DNA from 2 places in the Aeromonas sp. MdU4 genome. Region 2 is predicted to be linked to the other one. Evidence: riboswitches for the same ligand, from Rfam matches in the RefSeq annotation. Region 2 holds a riboswitch; the other holds the start of a gene.

Region 1 (14,780 bases), on a different contig from region 2:
ATCTGCCCCTCCGATCTGCTTGCCGCTATCTGTTACCGCAGGTGTAAACGTCGTTAGCGACCCAAAAACGGTTCCCAGTCCTTGAACACCGGCTGCAACCCCGCCTGCCGCACGGCGGCCGCCACTTCACCGACCGGACGGTCGTCGTGGATGGCAAACTGCTCCAGCTCCTCTTTATCCCCCTCGGCATAGCCCCCCGGCTGGGTGCGCGATTCGGCCGACATCTGGGTAATGCCAAGGCGCACCGCACCGTTGCGAAAGGTGGCTGACTCGCGGGTGGAGAGGGACAAGTCCAGCGTGGGCGAGAAGAGGCGCCAGGCGCAGATAAGCTGGGCCAGCTGGCGATCCGACATGACCACGGCAGGCTCCAGCCCACCGGTGCAGGGGCGCAGGCGCGGGAAGGAGAGCGAATAGCGGCTCTGCCAGTGGTGGCGCTCAAGCCAGCTCAGATGCTCGGCGACGAAGTAGCTGTCGGCGCGCCAGTCCGAGGAGAGACCGATCAGCGCCCCCAAGCCGATTTTGTCGATACCGGCGCGGCCCAGCCGATCCGGCGTGGCGAGGCGCCATCCGATGTCCCGCTTGTTGCCACGCAGATGGTGGCGGGCGTAGGTGGGGGCGTGGTAGGTCTCCTGATAGACCATGACGGCGTCGAGACCGAGGCTCTTCAGCTCGGCATAGTCGGCCTGCGAGAGGGGCTGCACCTCCATCCCCACCGTGCTGAAGTGGCGGCGGATGATGGGCATCACCTCGCGAAAATAGGCGAGCCCCACCTTGTGCTCGTGCTCGCCGGTCACCAGCAGCACGCTGTCAAAACCGCGCGCCTTGATGGCCAGACACTCGCGCTCTATCTCCTCTGCATTCAGGGTCTTGCGCTTGAGGCGGTTGCTCATGGAGAAGCCGCAGTAGGTGCAGTCGTTGGCGCAGAGGTTCGACAGATAGAGCGGCACATAGAAGCCGATGGTGTTGCCAAAACGCTGGCGGGTGAGCCGCTCGGCCTCGGCTGCCATCTGCGGCAAAAATGCCTCGGCAGCTGGCGAGATCAGCGCCATAAAATCGGCCAGCGTGCGGCGCGGGGCACTCAGGGCGCGTGCCACATCGGCGGCAGTTTTGGCGCGGATCTGCATGCCGATATCGTCCCAATCCAGCTCCTGCCATCGGTCGAGAAAGGAAGGCTCCTTAGCCCTCACCCCCAGCCCCTCTCCCTTATTTTGTGAAGAGCCGAGAGGGGGGCTATCACTCGGGAGCACCTGAGGTTGTGCAGAAGGCTCGGAGCGACCCATCGCACCAGCATCATGACTCATAACGCCCCCAGAAAATCGGTGAGCGGGCTGGAGGCTTGCGCCTGCTGGGCGCGGGCGCCAAGGCCTGCCTCATAGGCGCTGCGACCGGCGGTGCAGGCCAGCGCAAAGGCGCGACCCATGGCGACCGGGTCGCCGCTCACCGCGATGGCGGTGTTGACCAGCACGGCATCGGCGCCCAGTTCAAAGGCGGCGGCCGCGTGGCTCGGTGCACCGATGCCCGCATCCACCACCACGGGCACATTGGCCTGCTCGACGATGATGGCGAGAAACTCCCGGGTCACCAGCCCCTGATTGGAACCGATGGGGGCGCCGAGCGGCATCACGGCGGCGCAGCCCACCTCTTCCAGCCGCTTGCAGAGCACGGGGTCGGCGCCGCAGTAGGGCAGTACCACAAAGCCCTCTTTCACCAGCTGCTCGGCGGCTTTCAGCGTCTCGATGGGATCGGGCAAGAGATAACGGGGATCGGGGTGGATCTCCAGCTTGAGCCAGTTCGTCCCCAGCGCCTCGCGGGCAAGATGGGCGGCAAATACCGCCTCGGCGGCGGTCTTGGCGCCGGAGGTGTTGGGCAGCAGCTTGACCCCGAGTTGCTGCAAGGGGCTCAGGATATCGTCGTGAGCCTTGCCCGGCTCGAGCCGCTTGATGGCCATGGTGACCAGTTGGGAGCCGCTCGCCTCGATGGCGGCGGCCATCAGTTCCGGGCGGGCAAACTTGCCGGTGCCGGTAAAGAGGCGCGAAGAGAAGGTGTGATCGGCAATGGTCAGCATGTCAGCCTCCCGCAATGGCGGTGAAGAGGTGAAGTTCGTCTCCGTCATTGAGACGGGTCTCGGCCCAGCGGCCACGGGGCAGCACGGCACCGTTAAGGGCCACCGCCACCCCCTGTGGATTAACGTCTTGCGCCGCCAGCAGGTCGGCCACACTCAGCCCTGCCGTCAGCGACTGGGCTTTATCGTTGAGTCGAATGGTCAAGGTCATGGGGTGATCTCCTTATCGTGTGTCGGGCATCGGCGCAGCCCGCAAACCGGGCAATCGGGGTCGGGAGCCAGAGTGAGGGTCTGCCACTGATGAGTCAGGGCATCGAAGCGGCGCAGAGTGCCAGCGACCGGACTTGGCATCCCGAGCAGCAGCTTCAGTGCCTCCAGCGCCTGCAAAGAGCCCATCACCCCGACCAGCGGGCCGGTGACGCCGCTGCTCTCGCAGCTCTGGCTCACCTTGGTATCCAGCGGATAGAGGCAGGCGTAGCAGGCGTGCTCCGTACCTGTGCGCGCCATCAGCTGCCCCTGCCAACCCACTGCGGCGGCGGAGATCCAGGGCTTGTCCTGAGCCACGCAGGCGGCGTTGATGGCCTGGCGGGTGGCGAGGTTGTCGCAGCAGTCGATCACCAGATCTACCTCGGCCACAAACTCCGGCAGGTTGGCGGCATCGAGCCGCTGGTTGATGGAGATCAGCTCCACCAGCGGGTTGTGGGCCGCCAAGCGCTCGCGGGCCAGCTCCGCCTTGGAGTGGTTGACCGCCTCGCTATCGAACAGGATCTGGCGCGGCAAGTTGCTGGAATCGACCGTATCGCCATCGGCCAGCCACAAGGTGCCCACCCCGGCCCCGGCCAGATAGAGGGCGAGCGGCGAGCCGAGCCCGCCGAGACCGACGATCAGTACCGATTTATCCTTGAGCCGCGCCTGACCCACCTCCCCCACTTCCGCCAGCATCAGCTGGCGGCCATATCTGAGGTATTCAGCATCAGCCAACATCAGTGCCTCCCCATCCGGCCAGCGAGGTAAGCTGGCGGGCTGAATCGCGCAAATACTCAGCACCAGAGAGCATGTTCCACCTCCCTTATGGCAGAAGCCGAGCGTGGCTCATCCCCCGCCCCCACGGCAGCGAGCAGCCGCTCGGTCGCCCCCTGCCAGTCGTCGCTCGCGGTGATCGCCGAGACCAGCGCGATGCTGCCGACTCCGCTCGCCTTGACCGCCGCCACCCGCTCCTCGCTGATGCCGCCGATGGCTACCGTCGGCCACTCCGCCATCAGAGCGCGGTAGTGGTGCAGCCGCACCAACCCCTGCGGACGCGAAGGCATCGCCTTGGTGTTGGTCGGGAAGATATGGCCCAGCGCGATATAGGAGGGGGCCAGCTCGCGCGCCCGCATCAGCTCGAAGTAGCCGTGGGTGGAGATGCCAAGGCGCAGCCCGGCCCCCTGAATGGCGGCGAGATCGGCGGTCTCCATATCCTCCTGTCCCAGATGCACGCCCCAGGCACCCGCCTCGATGGCCTGCTGCCAGTAGTCGTTGATAAAGAGCCGCGCCCCATGGCGGCGGCCGAGCGCCACAGCCTCGGCAATGGCCGGTGCCACCTGAGCGGCGGGCAGATTCTTGATCCGCAGCTGGATGGTCTTGACCCCAGCCCCCAGCAGGCGGCGCAGCCATTTGACCGAATCCACCACCGGATAGAGGCCGAGGTTGTGTTCGGTCGGCGCAAAGGAGCCCTCCGGCAGGCGGGCGCTGCTTGTCTCATAAAGCCCGAAGCGGTGATCGAGGGTTGAACCCGCCAATACGGCGCGGGGGAAGTGAGCCAGATCGGCGGGCCAGCCGAGATGGGCGATGGGTCCCGGGCCTGCCCCCACTCCTTGCGCCGCCGCCAACCCCTGTTGCAGGTAGGCACGAGCGAGGGTGATGGCGTCCTCCACCGGGTAGTCCTGCGCCACCACGGCGGCGATAGCGCTGGCGTAGCAGCAGCCGGTGCCGTGGCCGTGGCGGGTATTCAGGCGCGGCGCCGCCAGCCAGAACTCGCGCTGCGCATCCTGGTAGTAGTCGAGGCAGAGCTCGCCGCTCCACTCCAGATGACCGCCCTTGACCAGCACGGCACGGGCGCCGAGTTCACGCAGCCGCCGGGCGGCGAGGCGCACCAGCTCGGGGCTGCTGACCGGCAGACCGGTCAGGGCCTCCAGCTCGGGGCCGTTGGGGGTGATCAAGGAGAGGCGCGGCAACAGCTGCTCGCGCACCGCCGCCAGCATATTGGGTTCCGCCATCGGGGTGCCGGTGCTGGCGATGGCCACCGGGTCGTAGACCACGAAGGGAGCCTCGATGGCCGCCAGTCGGCGGGCCAGCACCTCGACATGGAGCCGGGTCGGCAGCAGGCCGATCTTGATGGCGGCGGGTGGCAGATCGACGCTGAGGGCGTCAATCTGGGCGGTGAAGGTCTGCATCAGCACGGGGTCGACCATCTTCACCGCCACCGAGTTCTGGGCGGTGATGGCGGAGATAACCGAGCAGCCGTGCACGCCGAGGTCGTGCAATGTGTGCAAGTCGGCCTGAATACCGGCACCGCCGCCGGAGTCGGAACCGGCAATGGTCCAGACCACAGGCAGCAAGTCCGTCACGGGCGACAGATCGGCGGGGCTGACAGCCCCGCTTGCGCAGCTCACGCCTCCTCCCCTGCGGCCTGTTTCAGCGCCGCCGCCTGATGGTAGATCTCGCCACCGGTCTCCTTGAAGGTCTCTGCCATGCGGGCCATGCCGCTCTCCACCTGAGCCACCACCTGCTCCTGCTGACCATCCATACCGACCAGCTTGATCTCCACCGCTTCAAGCTTGGCTGCGTAGTCGCGCACATCCTGAGTGATCTTCATGGAGCAGAACTTGGGCCCGCACATGGAGCAGAAGTGAGCCACCTTGCCGGACTCCTGCGGCAGGGTCTCGTCGTGGTAGGCACGGGCGGTGTCGGGGTCGAGGGCCAGATTGAACTGATCCTCCCAGCGGAACTCGAAGCGCGCCTTGGACATGGCGTTGTCGCGGATCTGGGCGCCCGGATGCCCCTTGGCCAGATCGGCGGCGTGAGCGGCGATCTTGTAGGTAATCAGCCCCTGCTTCACATCCTCCTTGTTGGGCAGCCCCAGATGCTCCTTGGGGGTGACGTAGCAGAGCATGGCGCAGCCATACCAGCCGATGAGCGCGGCGCCGATGCCGGAGGTGAAGTGATCGTAACCCGGCGCGATGTCGGTGGTGAGCGGGCCCAGGGTATAGAAAGGCGCCTCGTGGCAGTGCTCCAGCTGCTCGGTCATGTTGCGCTCGATCATGTGCATCGGCACATGGCCCGGCCCCTCAATCATCACCTGCACGTCGTACTCCCACGCGATCTTGGTCAGCTCGCCCAGGGTGCGCAGCTCGGCGAACTGGGCCTCGTCGTTGGCGTCATAGACGGAGCCCGGGCGCAGACCGTCACCGAGGGACAGGGCCACGTCATAGGCGGCGCAGATCTCGCAGATTTCGCGGAAGTGCTGGTAGAGGAAGTTCTCCTTGTGGTGGGAGAGGCACCACTTGGCCATGATGCTGCCGCCGCGGGAGACGATGCCGGTGAGGCGCTTGGCGGTCATCGGCACGAAGCGCAGCAGGACGCCGGCGTGGATGGTGAAGTAGTCCACCCCCTGCTCGGCCTGCTCCAGCAGGGTGTCGCGGAACAGCTCCCAGGTGAGGTCTTCGGCGATGCCGTTGGTCTTCTCCAGCGCCTGATAGATGGGCACGGTACCGATGGGCACCGGGCTGTTGCGCAGGATCCACTCGCGGGTCTCGTGGATGTAGCGGCCGGTGGAGAGATCCATGACGGTGTCGGCGCCCCAGCGGGTGGACCAGACCAGCTTTTCCACCTCCTCTTCGATGCTGGAGGTGACCGCCGAGTTGCCGATGTTGGCGTTGATCTTCACCAGAAAATTGCGGCCGATGATCATCGGCTCCGCTTCCGGGTGGTTGATATTGCTGGGGATAATGGCGCGACCGGCGGCCACCTCATCGCGCACAAATTCGGGGGTGATGTTCTGGGGCAGGCGGGCACCGAAATCGCGGCCCGGATGCTGGGTGCGCAACAGTTCGGAGCGCACCCGCTCGCGCCCCATGTTCTCGCGAATGGCGATAAATTCCATCTCGGGAGTGACGATACCGGCACGGGCGTAGTGGAGCTGGGTGACCCGGCGGCCCTGCTTGGCACGGCGCGGTTTTGGCAAGTGCTCGAAGCGCAGGTGATCCAGCCCCTCGTCGGCCAGACGCTCCTGAGTGAAGGTGGAGCTGAGCCCCGGCAGGGCGTCGGTGTCATCGCGCTCCAGCACCCAGTGTTCCCGCAGGCGCGGCAGGCCGCAGCGCACGTCGATGGCGACCCCCTCCTCCCCGTAACGGCCCGAGGTGTCATAGACCGGCACCGGCTCGTTGGGCTCGAACCGGGGAGCCTCTTTGGTGCCGCCGACGAAGGTGTCGGCCAGCTGGATTTCCCGCAGCGGCACCCGGATATCGGCGCGGGAGCCTTCGATAAAGATGCGGCGGGAGTTGGGGTGAGCCATCCCCTTGAGGCTGTCGATAAATGCCTGGGCGCTGGAGCGCTGCTCGCGGCGGCTGGATTTGGCGGTATCAGATACAGAAGTAGACATAGCAAAACTCACATTAACTGGTTGAAGTTATGGGTGTTTGCTTGTCTGGAGTTCGAGGAGAAGATGAACTTGCGGCGGGGTATTTATGTCAGGAGGGAGTGCGCGCGGGATGGATCTCCGCTCTGCTGTTCTGCCACTTCCCGCTCTCTGCACTCTGTGGGCAAGGCGCCCCACGTGCTGGACAACCGGACGGGACAGACTCCCTCCTGTGCGCCCTGACCCATCAGGGTTACCCCTTCGATGAGCGGAAGAGGCTTGTTCCTCCTCCGGCGCGGTAACCCGCAAGTTACCCTTGTTCCCTTCGCAGGTTTTAACCTGATCAGGTTCCACGGATCCCGAATTAACGGTCTCAGCTTCGCGTCGTTCGACGGTCAGCACTCCGACAAGATGGCGCCAGTATAAGGGGGAAAATCTAAAGCACAAGCCGTTAACAATATGGGTCAACGGCTGGTGCTGTGGTCGGACCGGGTTACTCCCCGCGCGACCAGGTGCGGATGGCGGCGATCTCCGCGGTGGGGATCTGCAGGGATTCGAGGAATTCCTGATGGGCCTGTGGCTCCATCTTCTCGAACTGGATATGCCAGTTGCGCATCATCTCTTCGGTCATGCCTGCGGCCTGCATGATGGCAACCCAGCGTGCCTTGTCTACCATGGGGATCTCCTCGTGTGTCTGTTGGCGATAGAGGATGATGGCCCGCTGTTGCCGCCTCAGCTCGGCGATCTCCTGCTCCAGTCGCAGCAGATGACCATCGAGGCAGGAGTGGCTCTCCTGCCTTGCCGCCAGCAGGGTGCCGATCTCTTCGAGCGGCAGCCCCATGGCACGAAAGCTGGCGATCTGCCGCCCCCGTTCCAGCTCGGCCTCGCCATAGCGGCGATAGCCGTTCTCCCCGCGCAGGGCGGGAAGCAGCAGACCGAGACGTTCGTAATAGAGCAGGGTGGTGCGGCTCAGGCCCAGTTCTCTGGCCAGCCGGGTAATCGTCAACATAGGGGTTCCTTCATCCAACGGGCAGAGGATAAACCCGCCTATCGTAGACAGGTCAACTACTCCTCCGGATTGATGACAAGGATTTCGCTTAAGCGGCCCTGTTCGTCGCGGGTCAGCACCAGCGCACTCCCTTCATGCAGATCGGCGGCCGAGCCGTTGACCCAGCGAACAACCGGATTGAGTGATACTGTGCCCAGAGTGGCCAGCGTGAGCTGCCGGTCATCGAAGGATTGCAGGCGATCTTGCACCCGCTGCCACTGTCCGGATCCCGCCGGAGATCTGGCCGTCAGCAGCTCAATCCGGGTGGCCACCCCGTCGGCGACCAGCAGGGAGAGCTGGTCGCCGGGTTTGAGTGGCTGCGGCCAAATCTCCCCCTGCCGCCAAACCGGAGCGCTGCCTCGCTCCACCTCGATACCCTGAAATTGCAGATGGATGCCGTCATCGCGCTCCAGCTCCACCAGCCATAATTCGTCGGCTCCCGCCTGCGCCGCCCAGAGCGGTACACCCAGCATCCATGCACACCACTTTTTCGCTTGCTCCATCTTCGTTCGTCCCTGAACAAAAAGCCCATGCTGGACAAGCATGGGCTTCATTCGGGAGCATTTCTAATCGGAACGCAAAGATCGGATCAGTCATCCTCGCGGCAGCGGCTCAGGCGCATGCCGTCAAACTTGCACTCCAGCTCGAGCCAGCGCCCTTCAAACGGCGCCAGACTGTTGTCCGAGGTGGTGTAGCCCCAAATCCGCCCCCCTTCGACCGGCCCTTCCAGATCCATCTCGCCCTTGTCATCTTCGTCGAGGGCTTCGACCTTGCGCACATAGCGCACGCCGTTCTCCACCACGCCCTTCATCTCGACCCAGGTACCGCCGAGATCATCTTCGTTGAGCCAATCCTTGAAGCGGGTCTGATCGTCGATCACGAACGGCATGCCGTTGACCATCAGCTGGCCAAGCTGCCAGGTGGTGCGGCCGATCAGCTTGAATTCGGTCGCCTGTGCGGTGCCAAGTGGCAACAAGATCAGCAACAGGAGGGCGCAGAGAGACTTCTTCATCGGGGATCCTCGGGGTTACACTGGCACACAGGATGCCATATCCGGTGTGAAAAGAGCGTGAAACGCTCACCAACCAGGAGAGCAAAGCATGAAGATTTTGGTAGTGGAAGACAATCCTCAGGTGGCGGAGACCATCATGGATTATCTGGAGCTGGCCGGTCACCGCCTCGATTGTGCCTATCACGGTCAGGCCGCGCTGCAACTGCTGGAGGAGCAGCGTTTCGACGTCATCATCATGGATGTGATGATGCCGCGCCTCGATGGGCTCAGCACGGTAGCCCGCCTGCGCGAGCAGGGGATTGCCACCCCGGTACTGTTTCTCACCGCCCGCGACAGCCTGGAGGACAAGCTGGCGGGCTTCAAGGCGGGGGGCGATGACTATCTGGTCAAGCCGTTCGCCATGGAGGAGCTGGAGGTGCGGCTGCAAGCCCTCAGTCTGCGCGGCCCGCGCGGCGATGTGGGGGCCATCAGCTTTGGCGATCTGACGGTCGATGTCGCCAGCGGCCGCGCGACCCGCGCCGGTGAGCCCCTCAAGCTCGGCAAGATCCCGTTCCAGATCCTCGCGCTGCTGGCCCGCCGCGCCCCCGCCATCGTCAGCCGTCAGGAGGTGCTCGACACCGTCTGGGGGGATGAGGAGCCCGACTCCGACGCCCTGCGCAGCCACATCTACGCCCTGCGCAACGCGCTGGATAAACCCTTCCCGGCACCCATGCTGGAAACCCTGCATGGTCAGGGCTACCGACTGGTGAGCGAATGAGCCTGCCCAGCCTGCGCCACCGCCTGATCATGGCGCTCGGGGGCGCGGGCGTGGTGCTGCTGATCCTGCTCTCCGGCCTGATGATGGTGGCCGAAGACAAGATGGAGGAGCTGAGTCTGCGCCACTGGCTGGAGGCGGAAGTGACCCGCTACAGCGATGACTGGCTGCGGCTCGGCCCGGCCGCGGCGGCCCCGAGTCCCAGGCTGTTTTCCAGCTACTGGACCGAGGCGGGCCGCCTGCCGAAGTGGCTGCGGCCCTACCGGACCCCCGGCTTTTTCGAGCATCAGCTGGGCAAGGAGGACAAACACTTTCTGGTCGCCCGCCACCCCTCCGGAGAGGGGATGCTCTATCTGGTGTTCAACGACGATGCCGACGACTACCTCGATCCCTACGAAGACAAGCTGCGCGCCGCAACCTGGCTGATCGGGCTGGCACTGCTGCTTGGCTGCCTTGGCTTCGGCATCTGGCTGGTACGTCATATCACCGGGCCGCTGCAACGGCTGCAGCACAGGGTCGCCCACCTCACTCCGGATCAGGCAGATTTCGAGCCCGACGCCCCCTGGCAGGAGCTGCGCGATATCGAACTGGCACTGTTGGCCGGTAAACAGGAGGTGAGCGCGGTATTCGCCCGCGAGCAGGAGTTCAGCCGCTTCGCCAGCCACGAGCTGCGCACTCCCAACATGGTGATTCAGGGCTCGGCCGCCCTGCTCGGCAAGGTGACGGATCTGCCTGCTCCGGCAGCCCGCGCCACCACCCGCATCCGCGCCGCCGCCGACGAGATGGCGCTGCTCACCGAAACCTTCCTGCTGCTGGGTCGCAAGGAGGAGGTCGAGCGGCCACTGCAGCAGGTGACCCCGCTGATCCGCCAGGAGCTGGCCCGCCTCGCCCCGCTGTTGCAGCGGGAGGCTCTCGACATTCGCCTCACTCTGGACGAAACCAGCGAGGTGAATGCCCCCCTCTCCCTGCTCGCCATTGCCCTCGGCAACCTGCTGAAAAATGCCCTGAGCTATGCCGAGGGGCATATCGAGATCGAGCTGTGTGGCCCGGTGCTCACCATCAGCAACCCGACGGCGGCAGCGCCGGATCAGATCCTTGGCTACGGCTGCGGCCTCACCATCATCCAGCGTATCTGCGAGAAGCTGGGCTGGCAGATCGAGACCCGGCTGGAGGATGGCGTTTTCAGCGCAAGGCTGGCGATGATCGCCGCCGAACAGTTCCCTCTCCCTCCGGGAGAGGGCTAGGGTGAGGGCGCTGCGGCACCAGCCAGAAACAAGCAAGGCGCCCAAGGGCGCCCTGTTTCTATCTGATAGCTGCAAGCCCGAGGCTCACTCCGCCGGTTTGTTCTTGCGGCTCGCCTTGAGTTCGAGGAACTCGATGATCTTGCCTGCCACATCCTTGCCGGAAGCGGCTTCCACCCCTTGCAGGCCGGGGGAGGAGTTCACCTCCAGCACCAGCGGGCCGCGGGCGCTGCGCAGGATATCCACCCCCGCCACATCCAGCCCCATGATCTTGGCGGCCTGTACGGCGGTGGCGCGCTCTTCCGGGGTGATCTTGATCGCCTCGGCGGTGCCGCCACGGTGCAGGTTGGAGCGAAACTCCCCCGGCTGGGCCTGACGGCGCATGGCAGCCACCACCTTGCCATTGACCACCAAACAGCGGATGTCGGCGCCATTGGCCTCGCGGATATACTCCTGCACCAGGATGTTGTTATTGGTCTGGATAAAGGCCTCGATCACGCTCTCGGCAGCCTTCTGGGTTTCGCAGAGCACCACACCAATCCCCTGGGTCCCCTCCAGCAGCTTCACCACCAGCGGTGCACCACCCACCATGGTGATGAGATCCGGCACGTCGTGGGTGCTGTGGGCATAGCCGGTCACCGGCAGGCCGATGCCGTGGCGGGAGAGCAGCTGCATCGCCCGCAGCTTGTCGCGGGAGCGGCTGATGGCCACCGAGCTGTTGAGGGCCATGGTGTTCATCATTTCGAACTGGCGCAGCACGGCAGTGCCGTAGGCGGTAATGCTGGCCCCGATCCGGGGGATCACGGCGTCATAACTGCCCAGCTCCCCACCCTCGTAGTGAATGGAGGGGTTATGGGAAGCGATATTCATATAGCAGCGCAGGGTGTCGAGCACCTCGACCTGATGACCGCGCGCCTGAGCAACCTCAACCAGACGACAGGTGGAGTAGTTTTTCGGCTCACGGGATAAAATGGCAATCTTCATGAAAATGACAGACCTGATAATCGGGCTGGAGAGTATAAGGTGCCACGGAGCGCTGACAACGCCAATCCTTTCCCCTCACCATTTGCCTTTTTGTCATTACCCGTAAAACAGATTCAATGGGGCCCGCGCAACTGCTGCTGCAAGGTGAGCAGCAGGGTAACCTCTTGCAACCGGCGCGTCGTGGCCCCACCCCAGCCTTCAGCAGGCAGGGGCGCCAGCAGGGTTTGCGCGATGCAGTCGCGATAGAGCGGCCCTTCATGCAGCCACCGTTGCGCCTCTACCGACAGGTGTTCGGGCCCATGCAGGTGTTGGTCGCGCTTGTCGCTGCCACATGTCTCCCCGTAATAGTCCAGCCACTCCTGATTACCGCTGCGAAACAGCTCGATACGCCGTCCATCCTTGAGGTGCAGAACCAACCCCTTGCGCTCGATACCCGGCCCGGCGTACTTGTCGAGCCAAAGGACCAGCGGAACACCGGATGCTTCGCCGCGCAGACAGGCACGCCCTTCAGCACTCTCCAGATCGCCACGGGTAATGGGTTGGCCCAATCGATCGACCACCCCTTCAGCCACCAGCGTCAGCCGGTCATCGCCGTCGAGGGCCACCAGCAGCTCGCGGATCATCGCCAGCAGATGGGTACCGATATCTAGGATCACCCCGTCTGGGTGACACAGCACCCGCCGATCCGGCTCGCCGGTGGCAAAGTTGAGGGCATAGGGACGCCCCTCATCATCCATGCCACATGGCTCCAGCAAGAAGCCCTCTACCAACGCGACCTCCGCCAGCGTGACAGGTGCAATCGTGCCAAACAGTGGAGTATTTGGCTGAAAGTTCGACGAAGGGTTCGGTTGAGTGCACGGCTGCCAGCTGTCATCCAACGCCCCACGCAACAACCGCTGAACGGCATTGCGGGCCATCCAGTGATCCAGTGCCAGCACCCGGGCGGCGATCTGCGGATCGGCCAGCAGCTGTTGCAATCTGGCTTGGTGGGCCAACGTCGCCACCACCGGCTTCTCCACCAGAATCAAGGGAATGGCGCTCTCCAGCGCCTGCTCCAGCACCGGCAGATGCAGCAGAGAGGGGGTCGCAATCACCAGCCGATCGAGGGGCTGCGCCAGCAGCGCCTCAAGGGTTGGCAACGAGGTCACCCCCGGCAGGCTGCGGGCTGGGTCAAAACCCCATAGCCGCACTTCGGCACTAAGGGTGTGCAAGGCCGGTAGATAGGCGGTTTCGACAATGCTCCCCAAACCAACCAAGCCAATCTTCATCAGCACCTCAATTGAGATTGGGGGCGAGCCAGCGCTCGGCCTCTGCCAACGTCATCCCCTTGCGGGCGGCGTAATCTTCCACCTGATCTTGCTGGATCTGCGCTACCGCGAAGTATTTGCTGTCAGGGTGGGAGAAGTACCAGCCCGACACCGCCGCCCCCGGCCACATGGCATAGGATTCGGTGAGCTGCATGCCGATGGCTTGTTCCACTTCCAGCAGCTCCCAGATGCTGCCCTTTTCGGTGTGCTCCGGGCAGGCCGGATAACCGGGTGCCGGGCGGATGCCCTGATAGTTCTCGCGAATAAGCTCCTCGTTGCTGAGGGCTTCATCAGGGGCATAACCCCAATGCACCTTGCGCACCTGTTCGTGCAGGTACTCGGCAAACGCCTCGGCGAGGCGATCGCACACCGCCTGAATGAGGATGGCGTTGTAGTCATCGTGATCCGCCTTGTAAGCCTTGGCGATAGCCTCCTCACCGATGCCGCCGGTCACCGCGAAGGCGCCGATCCAGTCGGCTTTGCCGCTCTCTTTCGGCGCCACATAGTCCGCCAGACAGTAGTTGGGGAAGCCCTGCTTCTCACTCTGCTGACGCAGGTGGTGCAGCACCTTGATGACTTCGCTGCGCGACTCGTCGCTATAGACCTCGATGCTGTCCCCCACTGCGTTGGCCGGGAACAGGCCGATAATACCGGCGCAGCGCACGCTCTGATCCTTTTCCAACTGATCGAGCATGGCGTTGGCATCGGCAAACAGCTTGGTCGCCTCCTCGCCGATGATCTCGTCCTCGAGGATGCGCGGATACTTACCTGCCAGCTCCCAGCTGAGGAAGAACGGCGTCCAGTCGATGTAGGGGCGCAGCACCGAAATGGGTACATTCTCGAACTTCTGCACACCCGGCTCGCGAGGCTTGGGCGGCTGGTAGCCAACCCAGTCCAGCTTGTGCCGGTTGGCACGAGCGTGGGCCAGACTGACCGGGCGGGAGCGCGGCTGCTTGCGGGCGTGCTGATCCCGGGCAATCTCGTACTCCTTGTCGATGCGGGCGACAAACGCCGCCTTGAGATCCGGACTGAGCAGGCTCTGGGCCACCCCCACCGCGCGGGAGGCGTTGGAGACATAGACCACCGGCTCGGAGTAGTTCTGCTCGATCTTCACCGCAGTGTGCGCCTTGGAGGTGGTGGCACCGCCGATCAGCAGCGGCAGCTTGAAGCCCTGACGCTCCATCTCCTTGGCCACGTGCACCATCTCGTCCAGCGACGGAGTGATGAGGCCAGACAACCCGATGATATCGGCGCCCACTTCCCGCGCGGTCTTGAGGATGGTCTCGCAGGAGACCATGACCCCGAGGTCGACAATCTCGAAGTTGTTGCACTGCAGCACCACCCCGACGATGTTCTTGCCGATGTCGTGCACATCCCCTTTCACAGTGGCGAGTACGATCTTGCCATTGCTGGAGCCGCCCGATTTTTCTGCCTCGATATAGGGCTGCAGATAGGCCACCGCCCGCTTCATCACCCGGGCCGATTTCACCACTTGCGGCAGGAACATCTTGCCCGCACCGAACAGGTCACCGACCACGTTCATGCCATCCATCAGCGGCCCCTCGATGACGTGCAGCGGCTTCTCGGCCCCGGCGCGCGCCTCTTCGGTATCCTCTTCGATAAAGTCGGTGATCCCCTTGACCAGTGCGTGCTCCAGCCGCTTGCCCACCGGCCAGCTGCGCCATGCCTGATCCCGCGGATCCTCCGCCTGGGCACCGGCACCGCGATACTTCTCGGCGATGGCCAGCAGCTCT
Region 2 (14,780 bases):
ACCTTTTATTCTCTCTTCTCTGCCGTTTTCCTTGTCTCCTTGTCTCCTTGTCTTTCTATATTTCTTGTTCGAGATGTTCTCGTTTGTTCGCTGTGTTGTATGTAAAAGATACAGAATGTGATGCCTCTACCTTTCTTGTTTTCTTTCCTCTGCTTTAATGCTTCCGCCCACATTGATGGGCCAAGGAATCACAATAATTTAAGGAAGAGAGACATGTTCAAAAGAACAGTAACGATGATACTGGCGGCGGGAACCCTGGTATTAGGTGGCTGCGCATCTCACGGTGGAGCAGAGCAGGCCGTAGACAACAGTGACTTCGGCGGTAAGCCGATCTATCTGCGCGGTGAGATGAACGACTGGATGGCGACCGATGCGAGCAAGGTAGTCAAGGTGGCCGACAAGCTCTACATGGCGAAAGGAACGCTCAAGAAAGAGTGGGCTCCCTACAAGTTCAAGTTTGCCGATTCGGGCTGGAGCTGTGGCACTAACTTCGGCTACAAGAGCCCGAGCGACGGTGTTGCCGTATTGGGTGGAGAAGCGGTGCCGGTCAATCCCTGTTCCAAGTATGAGGATATGAAGTTCTCGCCGGATGCCGATGGTGTCTACGAGTTCTATCTGAATATGGCGGGTGATACGCCGACCGTTTACGTCAAGAAGCCCTGATCTATCTCTGAGTGTTAAATCTCTCAGCAAATTAATCAGTTAAGTGCCCCGGCCCAGAATTCTGCTGGTCGGGGCATTTTTTTAGGTTAGAATCGGCACCCTCATGGCATCAGATGTACTATATGTTGTGTCGTTTATTTTAGGGGGCACTATTGGTTGTGTTTTGTGCTGTTGTCATGATGTTGATGCATTCACATAAGGTTGATTGAAAATGGCTAAATCGAACCCGGTGCTGGAGAGTGAGCTTGGCTCCCGCCTTATCCCCATGCAGGAAACGTCCCTCGAGATCTGGGATAGCAAGTATCGCCTCAAGAGCAAGGATGGCACTCCCATCGACAGCTCTATCGATGAGACTTACCAGCGGGTAGCCCGTGCGTTGGCAGAGCAGGAGCTGGAACCGGAGACCTGGTATGAGCCGTTTCTGTGGGCGCTGCGCAATGGGGCCATTCCGGCTGGCCGCATCACCTCCAATGCGGGGGCTTTTGAGCACAAGCCTGCCACTTCAACCATCAACTGCACTGTTTCCGGCACCATCGAAGATTCGATGGACGATATCCTCGGCAAGGTGCACGAGGCGGGCCTGACCCTGAAAGCCGGTTGCGGTATCGGCTATGACTTCTCGACCCTGCGCCCGCGCGGTGCCTTTGTCTCCGGTGCCGGTGCCTACACCTCCGGCCCGCTCTCCTTCATGGATATCTATGACAAGATGTGTTTCACCGTCTCGTCAGCCGGTGGCCGTCGCGGCGCCCAGATGGGCACTATGGATATCCGCCACCCCGATGTGATCGAGTTTATTCAGGCCAAGCGTGAAGATGGCCGTCTGCGCCAGTTCAACCTCTCCCTGCTGATCACCGAAGATTTCGTCAAGGCGGTGAAAGAGGATGCGCTCTGGTCGTTAATCTTCCCCTACACCGCCAAAGAGGTGGAGCAGGATGGCATTGCGCTGGATGATCCTGCTCAGGTGCTCTGGGCCGACTGGCCCAACAAAGAGGGGGTTGTCTTTAACGAGCTGGGGCAGGTTGCCTGCAAGGTCTACAAAACCATGCCAGCCCGCAAGCTGTGGAATGTCATAATGACCTCCACCTATGACTATGCAGAGCCCGGCTTTATCCTGATCGACAAGGTCAACCAGATGAACAACAACTGGTTCTGTGAAGAGATCCGCGCGACCAATCCCTGTGGCGAGCAGCCGTTGCCACCCTACGGTGCCTGTCTGCTTGGCTCGGTCAATCTGACCAAGTTTGTGCGCGACCCTTTTACTGAGCAAGCTGCGTTCGATTGGCAGGCGTTTCGCAAGGTGGTAGCCATCTTTACCCGTATGCTCGACAACGTGGTGGAGATCAACCAGCTGCCGTTGGCCAAACAGCGCGAGGAGATCATCAACAAGCGCCGGCATGGCATGGGCTTCCTGGGGCTTGGCTCGACCCTGACCATGCTGCAGATCAAGTACGGTTCTGCCGCGTCCGTCGCCTTTACTGAGCAGGTATCCCAGGAGCTGGCGATGACCGGCTGGCAGGAGTCCCTGCGTCTGGCCAAGGAGAAAGGGTCAGCCCCCATTATGGATCAGGAGTTCGAAGTAACCGGCAAGATGCTGCGTCTGCGTCCCGAAATGGCTGCAGATGGCATCAAGGTGGGCGACAAGGTGAAGGGCAAGGTGCTGCATGCGCGTTATAGCCGCTATATGCAGCAGGTTGCCGACGTGGATCCTGCGCTGGTCGCCGAGTTGGCCGAAGTGGGTGGGCGTTTCACCCACCACAGCAGTATCGCACCGACCGGCACCATTTCGCTGTCACTGGCCAACAACGCCAGCAACGGCATCGAGCCGAGCTTCGCCCACCACTACAGCCGCAACGTCATCAAGCCGGGCAAGAAGAGCAAGGAGAGTGTGGATGTCTACTCCTTCGAGCTGCTGGCCTATCGCGAGCTGGTGAACCCGGCTGCTATGCCTTACAGCGATGATGAGGCGAGCCGTCTGCCGGACTATTTCATTACTGCCGACGACATCAGCCCGGCCCAGCACGTTGACATTCAGGCAGCGGCCCAGCGCTGGATTGACTCGTCCATCTCCAAGACCGCCAACGTGCCGACCGATTTCCCGTTCGAGCAGTTCAAGGACATCTACATGTATGCCTCGAACTCCGGCCTCAAGGGCTGCACTACCTTCCGTTTCAATCCAGAGGCTTTCCAGGGCGTGCTGGTGAAGGAGAAGGATCTGGAGAACACCCTGTACGATTTCACCCTGGAAGATGGCTCCGTTATTTCCGTCAAGGGGAACGAAGAGATCGAATACGATGGCGAGCTGCACACTGCTGCCAACCTCTACGATGCCTTGAAAGAAGGCTATTACGGTAAATTCTGAGAACGACATTATGGTCAAGAAGATCGACAAAAAAATCGTCGCCTACAAGGTGCGTACCAAGGATGAGCCGCAAGAAGATCTCGCTGCGCAGGATGACGTGGTGCACATGCACGAAACTGTGCTGCGTCCGGAGCGGCTGATGGGCACTACCTACAAGCTGAAGACGCCGGAGCATGTCTCCGAGCACTCGCTGTTCATCACCATCAATGACATCATTCTCAACGAGGGCACGGTGCACGAAACCCGCCGTCCGTTCGAGATCTTCATCAATTCCAAGAGCCTGGAACACTACCAGTGGATCGTGGCGCTGACCCGCATCATCTCGGCGGTGTTCCGCAAGGGGGGGGATGTCACCTTCCTGGTGGAGGAGCTGCGCTCGGTGTTTGATCCCAAGGGCGGCTACTGGAACAAGGGCAAGTACGTTCCATCATTGATCGCCGAAATTGGTAACGTGATCGAGAGCCATCTCACCGAGATCGGCATGCTCAAGGCAACCGGACTGGACGAGCATCAGCAGGCGTTTCTGGCCGAGAAACAGGCCGAACTCAAGGCGGCTCAGGACGCCGAAGAGCAACAGGCGAACAGTGGCTTTCCGGCCAATGCAGCGCTCTGCTACAAGTGTCATACCAAGGCGCTGGTGCTGAAGGATGGCTGCATGACCTGCCTCAACTGCGGCGACTCCAAGTGCGGTTAACAGGCATTCCTAAGTAGCTGAACGATAGAGAAAAGACCGGCCATTGCGCCGGTCTTTTCATTGCTGTTTTTATGCGCAATCAAATCAGGTGGCCCAGTGATTTGTTGCGTGATAGTAAAATCGGGCGTAGCGTTGAGGGTAATAAAACTGTCACGGCCGTGTGGTTTCAATGACATCTGAGATTCACACACGTGGCCCTTCAGTGCCAAGGAGGATGCTTATGGACAATACGGACCGAAAGCTGTTTATCCTGGATACCAACGTTCTGCTTCACGACCCCCTCGCTATCTACTCCTTCAAAGAGCACGACGTGCTCATCCCCATGACGGTGCTGGAAGAGCTCGATAACATCAAGGATCGTAACAAGGATGTCAGCCGCGACGCGCGGGTGGCCATTCGTGCGCTGGAAGATGTGTTTCGCGATGCTACCCCGGATCAGATCACTCAGGGCGTTCCGCTGGCTGGCGAAGCGAGCGGCAATATCTGCATCTTCAGCGATCACCATCTGCCGCAGGATGCCGAGGTGTTTACCGACAAGGAGGCCGACAACCGCATCATCAACGCGGCTCTCTATCTGCAAAAGCATGAGTTGAAGCGTCAAGTGGTGCTGGTCACCAAAGACATCAACATGCGCCTCAAGGCCAAAGGGGCCGGGCTTGCTCACGTTGAGGATTACCGCAGCGACCAGCTGATCGACGATATCCGCCTGCTGGCCAAAGGCTTTCAGGTGGTGCCCGGCAGCTTCTGGGAGCGGGTGGGCGAATGCGAAAGCGAGACCCATGGCCGCGACACCATCCATGTGATCGATGCCAATCTGCTGGAAGGCGTTCACGTCAACCAGTACCTGATCGACGAGGAGAACTTCTTCGCCGCCCGGGTGCTCAGCCATGATGGCAACAAGATCCGCATCAAGGATTTGGGCCGCGAGCGGCTGATGTCCCGCAAGGCGTGGGGTGTGCATCCCAAGAACGTCTATCAGGGGATGGCGCTGGATGCGTTGCTCGATCCGCACATCGATCTGGTGATCCTGACCGGCCCGGCCGGTTGCGGCAAGACCCTGCTGGCAATGGCGGCGGCGCTGGAGCTGGTGATTGAGAAGGGCATTTACGAGAAGGTGATCGTCACACGGAATACCCCGGAAATTGCCGAGAGCATCGGCTTCCTGCCCGGCACCGAGGAGGAGAAGATGATGCCCTGGCTGGCGGCGGTGACCGACACCCTGGAGGTGCTGCACAAGCAGGACGAGAACATGAGCGGCTCGCTCAGCTACATCATGGAGAAGGCCAACATCCAGTTCAAATCGGTCAACTTTATGCGCGGGCGCAGCATCCAGAACTCCTTCGTGCTGCTGGATGAGTGCCAGAACCTGACCGCGTCCCAGATCAAGACCATCATCACCCGCTGCGGGGAGGGCACCAAGATCGTCTGCTCCGGTAACCTGGCCCAGATCGACTCCAACTACCTGAGCCCGGTGACCTCAGGTCTGACCTACATCGTCGAGCGTTTCAAGGATTTTGACGGCAGTGCCAACATCTTCCTCAACGGCGTGGTACGCAGCAAACTCGCCTCCTTTGCCGAGGAAAATCTCTGATTTAACGGGATCTCTGCATGAGAAAGGGGAAGCCATCCGGCTTCCCCTTTTTTGATCCCCTTGCTCTCATTATCCCTGCGTGCGGCCCAGATAGCGCAGCAGTCCGGGATGATCGCTGTGTTGCAGGATATCTGGCTTTCCTTGCAGGGCGATGCGGCCCTCGTCGACGAACAGCACCTGATCGGCAATCAGCTGGGCATCTTCCGGGTTATGGGAAACCATCAGCACGGTAATGCCCTGCTCGCAGGCTAGACGCGCCACTTCGGCCAGCATCTCCCGACGCAGGGCGGGATCGAGGGCTGAGAAGGGTTCATCCAGCAGCAGCAACGGTTTGCCTCGCACCAGTGCCCGAGCCAGACCAACCCGCTGTTGCTGGCCGCCGGAGAGTTGCTCAGGCTGGCGGCTTAGCATCTCACCGAGGCCAACCCGTGCGGCTGCATCGATCACTTGTGCCCGCTGGGTTGCACTCAGGCGCAGACCCGGGTGCAAGCCGATGGCGATATTGTCGAACACCGACAGGTGGAGGAAGAGGTTGTGATCCTGAAACAGGGTGGTGACCGGGCGCTCGGCGGGGCCCAGCGGCAGCAGATCTTCGCCATCGAAACTGAGGCGGCCTGACTCCACCGGCACGAAGCCGGCGATCATCCCGAGCAGGGTCGACTTGCCTGCGCCGCTTGGGCCAATCAGCGCGGTGATCTCCCCCTTGGGCAGAGTCGCGCTGAAGCTGACGCGCCAGTCGGGGTAGCTGGTTACAAGCCTATCAATGTTCAGCATGTTTTCCTCCTAGCACCCGTTCCACCAGCCAGAACAGGGAGAAACAGAGAGTGAGCAGCAGCAGGGCGGTGGCGGCCGCCTCGGTCAGTCGGTAGCTGCCGAGCTGCTGGTAGAGCAGCCAGGGCAGGGTGGTGAGCTCCTGGCTGCCAAACATGGCGATGGCGCCGAGATCCCCCAGCGAGAGGATCATTGACAGCGCCATTGCCAGTGCCAGCGGACGGCGCAGCAGCGGCCACTCCACCAGCCGCAGGCGATGCAGGCCGCGCACCCCCAAGCTGTCCGCCAGCCGGTCGTATTGGCGTACCACCAACTGCATGGGTGCGGAGAGGGTGCGCAGCACATAGGGCAGCGCCATCAGGGCGTTGACCAGCACCACCAGCCAAGGGCCGAGGGCAAAGACATCGGTGAACGGCATAAACAGGATAAAGAGACCGGTGGAGAGCACCACCGCCGGGATCATCAGGATCATCGAGCCGCTGGCCTCCCACAGGGCCGCAGCACGCCGTTGGCGGGTGCGCACCTTGAGGTGACGGCTGGTCAGCAGCAGGCCGCTGCCGAGCAGAGTCGCCAGGGTGCCTGCTGCCAGTGCAATCAGCAGCGACTGGCCGCTTGCTTGCCACAGCTTGCTGGAGGTAAGCGCCGTCAGCAGGCCGGGGTGAAGGCCAGCCACCACGATAGCCAGCAGCGGTGGCAGAAAGATGGCGAGCCCGATACAGAGCGAAAGAATATCCACCACCGCCGTGCCCGGCTGGTGGCGATCCGGCCGCAGGCAGGGGCGACGGGGGGTCACCCTGCTGGCCGGGGTGCTCTGCAGCTTGTGCTGCAGGGCGAGCAGGGCGGCGGTCAGGATCAGCTGCACCAGCGCCAGTCCGCCCGCGGTAGCGAGATCGAAGTCAAAACGCAGCGCCTGATAAACGGCTACTTCCAGCGTGGTCGATTTGGGGCCGCCGCCCAGCGCCAGTACGGTGGTGAAGCTGGTGAAGCAGAGCATGAAGATGAGGCTGGTAAGTCCCGGCAATATGCCGCGAATGAGCGGCCACTCCAGCAGCCGGAAGATGTGGTTTGATCGCATGCCGAGCTGGCTGGCGAGGCGCCAGCTCGATTCGGGGATGCTCTCTATGCTCTGCAGCATGAGGCGGGCCGCCAGTGGCATGTTGAAGAAGACGTGGGCCAGCAGGATGCCAAACAGGCCGTAGAGGTAGTTGCCGGGATCGAGCCCCAAGGTGCGCAGCAACTGCGGCAGCCAACCCTGTTTGCCATGTACCGCCACGATGCCGAAGATGGCGATGATGACCGGCAGCACCAGCGAGAGGCCAAACAGCTTGATCAGCAGGGTGCGGCCAACGAAGCGGCGCCGTGCCAGCGCGCGGGCTACCGGAATGGCCAGCCCGAGGCTCAGCAGGGTGGAGAGAAGTGCCTGTCCCAGACTGAAGCCCAGCACGTGACGCAGATAAGGATCTGCGATCAGGGTGCGGGGGGCCAGTGAACCGGCTTGCCACAACAGGGCCGCAAGCGGCCCGAGGGATAACAGCAGGATCAACAATGTGGCTGCGCTGCCCGGCAGCCACCAGAGGGGACGAGCCTGTGGTTTCAGGAGGTGACGGCTCACTGGGTGACGGCTTGCAGCCACTCGCGGATCCACCCTTTGCGATTGGCGGCCACCTCATCGGCGCTGAAGGCCAGCGGCTTGCTGACGGTGATCATCTGCTCGAAACCTTTTGGCAGTTGGGTATCGATCACCGGATACATCCAGTTGCCGGTCGGGATCTCGTTCTGGAAGGCGGGGCTCACCATAAATTGCAGGAACTGATCGGCCAGCTTGCCCTGGATGGCGCTGTTCAGCTTGGCGGCCACTTCCACCTGACGGTAGTGCCCTTCCTCAAACGCCGCAGCCTGATACTGGGGCTTGTTCTCGGCAATCAGGTGGTAAGCGGGGGAGCTGGTGTAGGAGAGCACCATGTCCGCTTCGCCATCGAGGAACATGCCATAGGCTTCTGACCACCCCTTGGTGACGGTGACCGTCTTTTTGGCAAGCTCGGCCCAGGCGGCGGGCGCCTTGTCACCGTAGACAGACTTCATCCACAGCATCAGCCCCTGCCCCGGGGTAGAGGTGCGGGGATCCTGATAGATCACCTTGAGATCGGGTCGCTCTACCAGCTCTTTCAGGCTCTTGGGCGGCTGTTTGAGCTTCTCCTTGTCATAGACGAAAGCGAAGTAGCCGTAGTCGTAGGGGACGAAGGTCTTATCCTGCCAGCCACCCGGCACCTTGATGCCGTCGAGCTTGGCTGGATGGGGGGCGAACAGGCCGCTCTGCTTGGCTTCGCTGATAAGCGCATCGTCCAGCCCCAGCACCAGATCGGCCTTGCTGTGTTTGCCCTCCAGCCGCAGCCGGTTGAGGATGGCAACGCCATCTTCGAGGGGAACCAGATTGAGGTTGCAGCCGCACTCTTTCTCGAAGGCCTGTTTGATCTTGGGCCCCGGGCCCCACTCGGCAGTGAAGGAGCTGTAGGTGTAGACGGTGAGGGTGTCGGCGGCGAACGCGTTGGCCGACAGCAGGCCGGTGGTGACCAGCAGCAGGGTCTTCATGGGTGGCACTCCCTATTACTTGTTAATAATGAGGTGCCAGCGGGTGAGAGCGCAAAAAATGAGCGCCATGCCTCAAATTCCTCCGCCAGCATTATCTGGATCAGGTACACGGGTATAATCTCAGCGGTAAACCGCACCCCGTTTGAGAAACGAACCGCATTGTATTAACGTTCTTTTGGGTAGACCAGCACAATTGTGCAATGCCCATGATATGACGCCCACCCAACAGAGGATGTTCGCGTGCTTACCAATACCAAGGAAAGGCGTGCCTTTGCGCGCATGGTCATCAATGCTCCGGTCACCGTCTATCAGCAGCAGCTGGTGCTGGAGGGGATCTGCCGGGATCTCAGTGCCAACGGCATGGGGATTGCGGTATCTGAACACCAGCTCGACATCAATCAGCCAATCCGGATCAGTCTTGCCACCAACAGCAACCTGTTGCCCCCCTTTGAAGCCCACGCCCGCATTATCCGGGTGCTGGAGGAGGAGGGTGGATTGCTGCTGGCGGTGGAGTTTAAGACGCTGGGGTAATCCTCTCCCCCCATCGGTAGAGGAGAAGGGGTTACCCTTTGCCCTGAACCGGCTGCACACTCAACTGCTTGCTATCGACCAGCGTTTTGCTGGTCGATGCTATTTGGCCTGCTGGCAAGGTGGCGGGGCCGGTGGGCTCGAGCAGCAGATAGGATTGCCCCTGCCAGTTGATGGTTGCATCCCCCGGTTTGGTGGGCAGGTCAACGGCCAGCATTGCGTGGCCGGGGACGAAGACCATGGCCTGTTTCAATTCGGGAAAGAGCTGGGCCAGCAGGGCGGCCATCAGGGTTACCTTGCTGTCGCAGTCCCCCCGGTTCTGCTCCAGTACCTGACGGGGCGGGAGAAAACCCTTGCCCTGTCGGCCATTCAGACTGTCCAGCTGCTGGTAGGGAATGCTCTGGATAAAGGTAAGCATATGGGCCACGGTTTTCTGACGAGCTTCCGTTTCGGTGCTGCCCTGCTGTTTGAGCTGAGCCGCCAGCGGAGCCAGCCCAGTGCGGCTCTCAAGGGCGATCCGCACATGATCCTGCTTCACTGCCAGCTGACCATCCGGTGGTGTGAAATACTGGAAGTAGTGCTTGCTCAACCACGTCTGCTCCTCCTTGCCCCTTTGCGCCTCCAGCCATGCCATGGCCTCTTTGGCTTTATCCTGATTGTGGCTTTTCAGATGCAGTTCGAGGGAGGGGCGAGAGAGGGTGAATTGCACCTCGGGATAGTGTTCTCGCACCCCGCGCAGCAAGGTCTGCAGTACCTCCTCCTGCATTCTGGCCGGGCGATAGGCGATAAGAGGCGGCAGCTTGCCCTGTTCGAGCCGGTAGGTGAGCTGTTGGGGCTTGCCTTCGCTATCTTGCCAGCCGACGTTGATCTGGCCGAGGTCGTTGGTGAAGTGGGTTTGTGCCGCGCTGGCTGGCAGCGCAAACAACAGGGCACAGAGTAGAGGAATTGCCGTCGGTCTCTTCATCATCCTTTCCTGTAACGCGGGCCGGTTCCAGTGGCCCAGAGTGGGAAGCGTGGCGGACAGTAAAACAGGGAGCCGAAGCTCCCTGTTGATTCTACTCGTTTTTTTGCAACTGACGCGTTAAATCCAGCTCGGCTGCTTCGCTTCGAAGGTGCTGATGGCTGCCTCGTGTTGCAGGGTCAGGCCGATGGCATCCAGCCCGTTGAGCAGGCAGTAACGGCGGAACTCGTCGATCTCGAAGCCGAAGCTGATATCTCCGGCTCGTACCAGATTGGCCTCCAGATCTACCTCAATCTCGATACCCGGCTGGGCGGCGACCAGCTGGAACAGGGCGTCTACCTCCTCTTCCTTCAGGCGTACCGGCACCATGCCGTTGTTGATGGCGTTGCCGTAGAAAATGTCGGCAAAGCTCGGGGCAATGACGGTCCTGAAGCCGTAGTCGGCCAGCGCCCAGGGGGCGTGCTCGCGGCTCGAGCCACAACCGAAGTTCTCGCGGGCCAGCAGGATGCTGGCACCGGCGAATTGCGGCTGGTTCAGTACGAACTCGGGATTGGGCTGCTGACCGGCATCGTCGAGGAAGCGCCAGTCGTGGAACAGGTGCTTGCCAAAACCGATGCGGTTGACCTTCTGCAAAAACTGCTTGGGAATGATGGCGTCGGTGTCGACGTTGGCGCTGTCGAGGGGGACGACGATCCCTTTGTGTTGCTTGAAGCCTGTCATCGTTATCTCCTCTTACAGTGCGCGAATGTCGGCGAAGCGGCCGGTGACGGCGGCGGCGGCGGCCATGGCCGGGCTCACCAGATGGGTGCGACCGGCACGGCCCTGACGCCCTTCGAAGTTGCGGTTGCTGGTGGAGGCGCAGCGCTCCCCCGGTTGCAGCCTGTCGTTGTTCATCGCCAGACACATGGAGCAGCCGGGCAGGCGCCACTCAAAACCGGCCTCGATGAAGATCTTGTCGAGCCCCTCCGCTTCGGCTTGCGCCTTCACCTGCTCGGAACCCGGCACCACCAGCGCTTGCACGCCAGCGGCTACTTTGCGACCACGGGCGATGGCTGCAGCGGCGCGCAGGTCTTCGATGCGGCTGTTGGTGCAGGAACCGATAAACACCTTGTCGATGGCGACATCACAGAGCTTCTGGCCCGGTTGCAAGTCCATGTAGGCCAGAGCCTTGCGGGCGGACTGCTGCTCCATCAGATCGCTGAAGGATTCCGGTGCCGGAATGGGCTCATTGACGGCGATCACCTGACCCGGGTTGGTACCCCAGGTGACCTGCGGGGCGATGTCGGCGGCGTCCAGCACCATTTCAGCATCAAACTTGGCATCGGCGTCGCTCTTGAGGCTCTGCCAGTAGGCGATGGCCTGCTCCAGTGCTTCGCCCTTGGGGGCAAACTCCTTGCCACGGATGTAGTCGATGGTGGTCTGGTCGGGGGCGATCATCCCCGCCTTGGCGCCCAGCTCGATGGCCATGTTGCATACCGTCATCCGACCTTCCATGGTGAGGCCTTCGATGGCTTTGCCTGCGAACTCCACCACGTAACCGGTACCACCGGCATGGCCGACCCGGCCGATGATGGCAAGCACGACGTCCTTGGCGCTGATCCCTTCGGCCAGCTTGCCGTTGACCGAAATTCGCATGGTCTTGGCGCGGCCCTGTTTCAGGGTCTGGGTGGCCATCACATGTTCCACTTCGGAGGTGCCTATACCGAACGCCAGCGAACCGAAGGCGCCGTGGGTGGCAGTGTGGGAGTCGCCACAGACGATGGTGGTGCCGGGCAGGGTGATGCCGAGCTCGGGGCCCATCACATGGACGATCCCCTGATATTTGTGGTTGAGATCGTAGAGACGAACCCCGAACTCCTTGCAGTTGGCGGCCAGCGTCTCCATCTGGATGCGGGCCATCTCGCCGGAGGCAGCGATGTCCTTGGTGGTGGTGGAGACGTTGTGATCCATGGTGGCCCAAGTCAGATCCGGGCGACGCAGCTGGCGATTCATGGCGCGCAGGCCGTCAAATGCCTGCGGGCTGGTCACTTCATGTACCAGATGACGGTCGATGTAGATGAGGGGCGTTTCCCCTTCCACTTCCCGTACCACGTGGGCGTCGAATACTTTCTGATAGAGGGTCTTGGCCATTGCTTCTCTCTTCCTTGTTCTCTGTTATGCGGCTCAGATCCGGGCGGCGATCTGGCTGCCCATCTCGGATGTGCTCTGCACCGGATGGTGGGCGCTGGCCTGATGCAGGTCGGCGGTGAAGTAACCCTCGGCCAGGGTCTGGGCTACGGCCTGCTCGATGGCCTGGGCGGCAGCCTCCTGGCCCAGGCTGTAACGCAACATCAGGGCGGCGGAGAGGATCTGGGCGATGGGGTTGGCGATCCCTTTGCCGGCGATATCGGGGGCCGAGCCACCGGCCGGTTCGAACAGGCCGAAACCCGATTCGTTGAGGCTGGCAGAGGGGAGCAGTCCCATGGAGCCGGTGATCATGGCGCACTCGTCGGAGAGGATGTCACCGAACAGGTTGGAGCAGAGCAGCACGTCGAACTGGGACGGATCCTTGATGAGCTGCATGGTGGCGTTGTCGATGTACATGTGGTTCAGTGCCACGTCCGGGTAGGATTTGGCGACTTGCGTCACCACCTCGCGCCACAGGATGGAGGAGGCGAGCACATTGGCCTTGTCGATGGAGGTGACTTTGGCTTTGCGCACCCGGGCAGATTCGAAGGCAATCTTGGCGATGCGCTCAATCTCGAAGCGATGGTACACCTCGGTGTCGAACGCCTTCTCGTTCGCCCCTTCTCCCTCGCGCCCTTTGGGCTGGCCGAAGTAGATGCCGCCAGTCAGCTCGCGCACGCAGGCGATGTCAAAACCGCGATCGGAGATGTCGGCGCGCAGCGGGGAAAACTGCTCCAGACCGGTATAGATACGGGCCGGACGCAGGTTGCAGAACAGCTTGAAGTGGGCGCGCAGGGGCAGCAGGGCACCACGCTCCGGTTGATCGTTGGGTGGCAGATGCTCCCATTTCGGGCCGCCGACCGAGCCGAACAGCACGGCGTCGGCCGCCTCGCAGCCTGCAATGGTGCTCTGCGGCAGCGGGGTGCCGTGGTTGTCGATGGCGATGCCGCCTACATCGTGGCGATCATATTCGAAGGCGAGGCCGAACTTGGCTTGCACCTTTTCCAGCACCTTGACGGCTTCGGCCATCACTTCCGGGCCAATGCCGTCACCCGGCAATACTGCGATCCGATAACTGCTCATACTGTCTCCGTCTTGATAGTGTTATTTCGTTCCATCTGTTCGGCGACCTGATCGGCGCGCCAGATGCTGTTGATGACATGCAGAAGGGCATGGGCTGAAGATTCGATGATGTCGGTGGCCAGCCCCATGCCGTGGAATTTGCGGCCTTTGTACTCGGCGACGATATCGACCTGACCGAGGGCATCTTCCCCTTCGCCCTTAGCTTTGAGGGCATATTTGTCGATGCGGATCTCGTAGCCGGTGATACGGTTGATGCACTGGTAGACCGCATCCACCGGGCCGTTGCCGGTGGCCGCTTCGCAGATCAGATCTTGCCCTACCTTCAATTTGACCGAGGCGGTGGCCAGCACCGAGCTGCCGCTTTGCACCCCGAGGTACTCCAGCTTGAAGTGCTCCGGCTCTTCGTGGATCTGGCTGAAGAAGGCCAGCGCTTCGAGGTCGTAGTCGAACACCTGCCCCTTCTTGTCGGCCAGGGTCAGGAACTTGCCGTAGAGGTGATCGAGGTCGTAACTGCTCTCGGCATACCCCATGGACTCCATCCGGTGCTTGATGACGTGGCGGCCGGAGCGGGAGGTCATGTTGAGGTTGTTCTGGGTTAGGCCAATGCTCTCGGGGGTGATGATTTCGTAGGTATTTTTCGCCTTGAGCACGCCATCCTGATGGATGCCTGAGCTGTGGGAGAAGGCGTTGGCACCGACGATCGCCTTGTTGGGCTGCACCGGCATGTTGCACAACTGGCTGACCAGGGTGCTGGTGCGATGAATTTCGTTGTGGCGGATATTGGTCTGCACCCCGAGCAGGTCGGCGCGGGTTTTCAGGATCATCGCCACCTCTTCCAGCGAGCAGTTGCCCGCCCGTTCGCCGATGCCGTTGATGGTGCACTCGATCTGGCGGGCTCCCATCTGCACGGCGCCGATGGAGTTGGCTACCGAGAGGCCAAGGTCGTCGTGGCAGTGCACCGAGATGATGGCCTTGTCGATATTGGGCACCCGGTTGAACAGGGTGTGGATGATGCCGGAGAACTCGGTCGGTACCGTGTAGCCGACGGTATCCGGGATATTGATGGTGCGAGCGCCCGCCTTGATGGCGGCCTCCACCATGCGGCAGAGGTTATCAATCGGCGTGCGGCCCGCATCCTCGCAGGAGAACTCCACATCGTCGGTGTAGCGCAGTGCGTGTTTGATGGCGCTGGTACCCATCTCCAGTACATCCTCGAAGCTTTTTTTCAGCTTGCTCTCCACATGGATGGAGGAGGTGGAGATGAAGGTGTGGATGCGAAAGGCGTCGGCAACCCGCAAGGCTTCACCTGCGGCATCGATATCCTTGGGCAGGGCGCGGGCAAGGGCGCAGACCCGGCTGTTCTTGATGTGGCGGG

What was found. A riboswitch is a leader RNA that binds a small molecule or an ion and turns the genes downstream of it on or off. The one in region 2 is predicted to bind thiamine pyrophosphate.
Region 1: it holds a riboswitch for thiamine pyrophosphate, as region 2 does, so the genes downstream of both, thiC (phosphomethylpyrimidine synthase ThiC) here and thiB (thiamine ABC transporter substrate binding subunit) in region 2, are expected to answer to the same signal.

What each region holds. Positions count from the first base shown of each region.
Region 1 is NZ_JBHFMW010000029.1:104,493-119,272, reverse strand. Features, by position in the region: gene thiH (2-iminoacetate synthase ThiH) at 54-1,280, opposite strand; gene ACE1BR_RS17705 (thiazole synthase) at 1,298-2,065, opposite strand; gene thiS (sulfur carrier protein ThiS) at 2,067-2,273, opposite strand; gene ACE1BR_RS17695 (ThiF family adenylyltransferase) at 2,270-3,046, opposite strand; gene thiE (thiamine phosphate synthase) at 3,103-4,716, opposite strand; gene thiC (phosphomethylpyrimidine synthase ThiC) at 4,713-6,704, opposite strand; TPP riboswitch at 6,984-7,096, opposite strand; gene ACE1BR_RS17680 (MerR family transcriptional regulator) at 7,174-7,689, opposite strand; gene ACE1BR_RS17675 (hypothetical protein) at 7,746-8,231, opposite strand; gene ACE1BR_RS17670 (hypothetical protein) at 8,318-8,740, opposite strand; gene ACE1BR_RS17665 (response regulator transcription factor) at 8,829-9,497, shown strand; gene ACE1BR_RS17660 (sensor histidine kinase) at 9,494-10,738, shown strand; gene rimK (30S ribosomal protein S6--L-glutamate ligase) at 10,823-11,719, opposite strand; gene ACE1BR_RS17650 (Gfo/Idh/MocA family oxidoreductase) at 11,833-12,987, opposite strand; gene metH (methionine synthase) at 12,995-14,780, opposite strand, start outside.
Region 2 is NZ_JBHFMW010000018.1:127,071-141,850, reverse strand. Features, by position in the region: gene ACE1BR_RS09930 (pullulanase) at 214-663, shown strand; gene ACE1BR_RS09925 (adenosylcobalamin-dependent ribonucleoside-diphosphate reductase) at 875-3,022, shown strand; gene ACE1BR_RS09920 (NrdJb) at 3,033-3,716, shown strand; gene ACE1BR_RS09915 (PhoH family protein) at 3,937-5,307, shown strand; gene thiQ (thiamine ABC transporter ATP-binding protein) at 5,377-6,081, opposite strand; gene thiP (thiamine/thiamine pyrophosphate ABC transporter permease) at 6,068-7,690, opposite strand; gene thiB (thiamine ABC transporter substrate binding subunit) at 7,687-8,667, opposite strand; TPP riboswitch at 8,728-8,818, opposite strand; gene ACE1BR_RS09895 (PilZ domain-containing protein) at 8,908-9,198, shown strand; gene ACE1BR_RS09890 (transglutaminase domain-containing protein) at 9,230-10,159, opposite strand; gene leuD (3-isopropylmalate dehydratase small subunit) at 10,277-10,876, opposite strand; gene leuC (3-isopropylmalate dehydratase large subunit) at 10,889-12,286, opposite strand; gene leuB (3-isopropylmalate dehydrogenase) at 12,320-13,405, opposite strand; gene leuA (2-isopropylmalate synthase) at 13,402-14,780, opposite strand, start outside.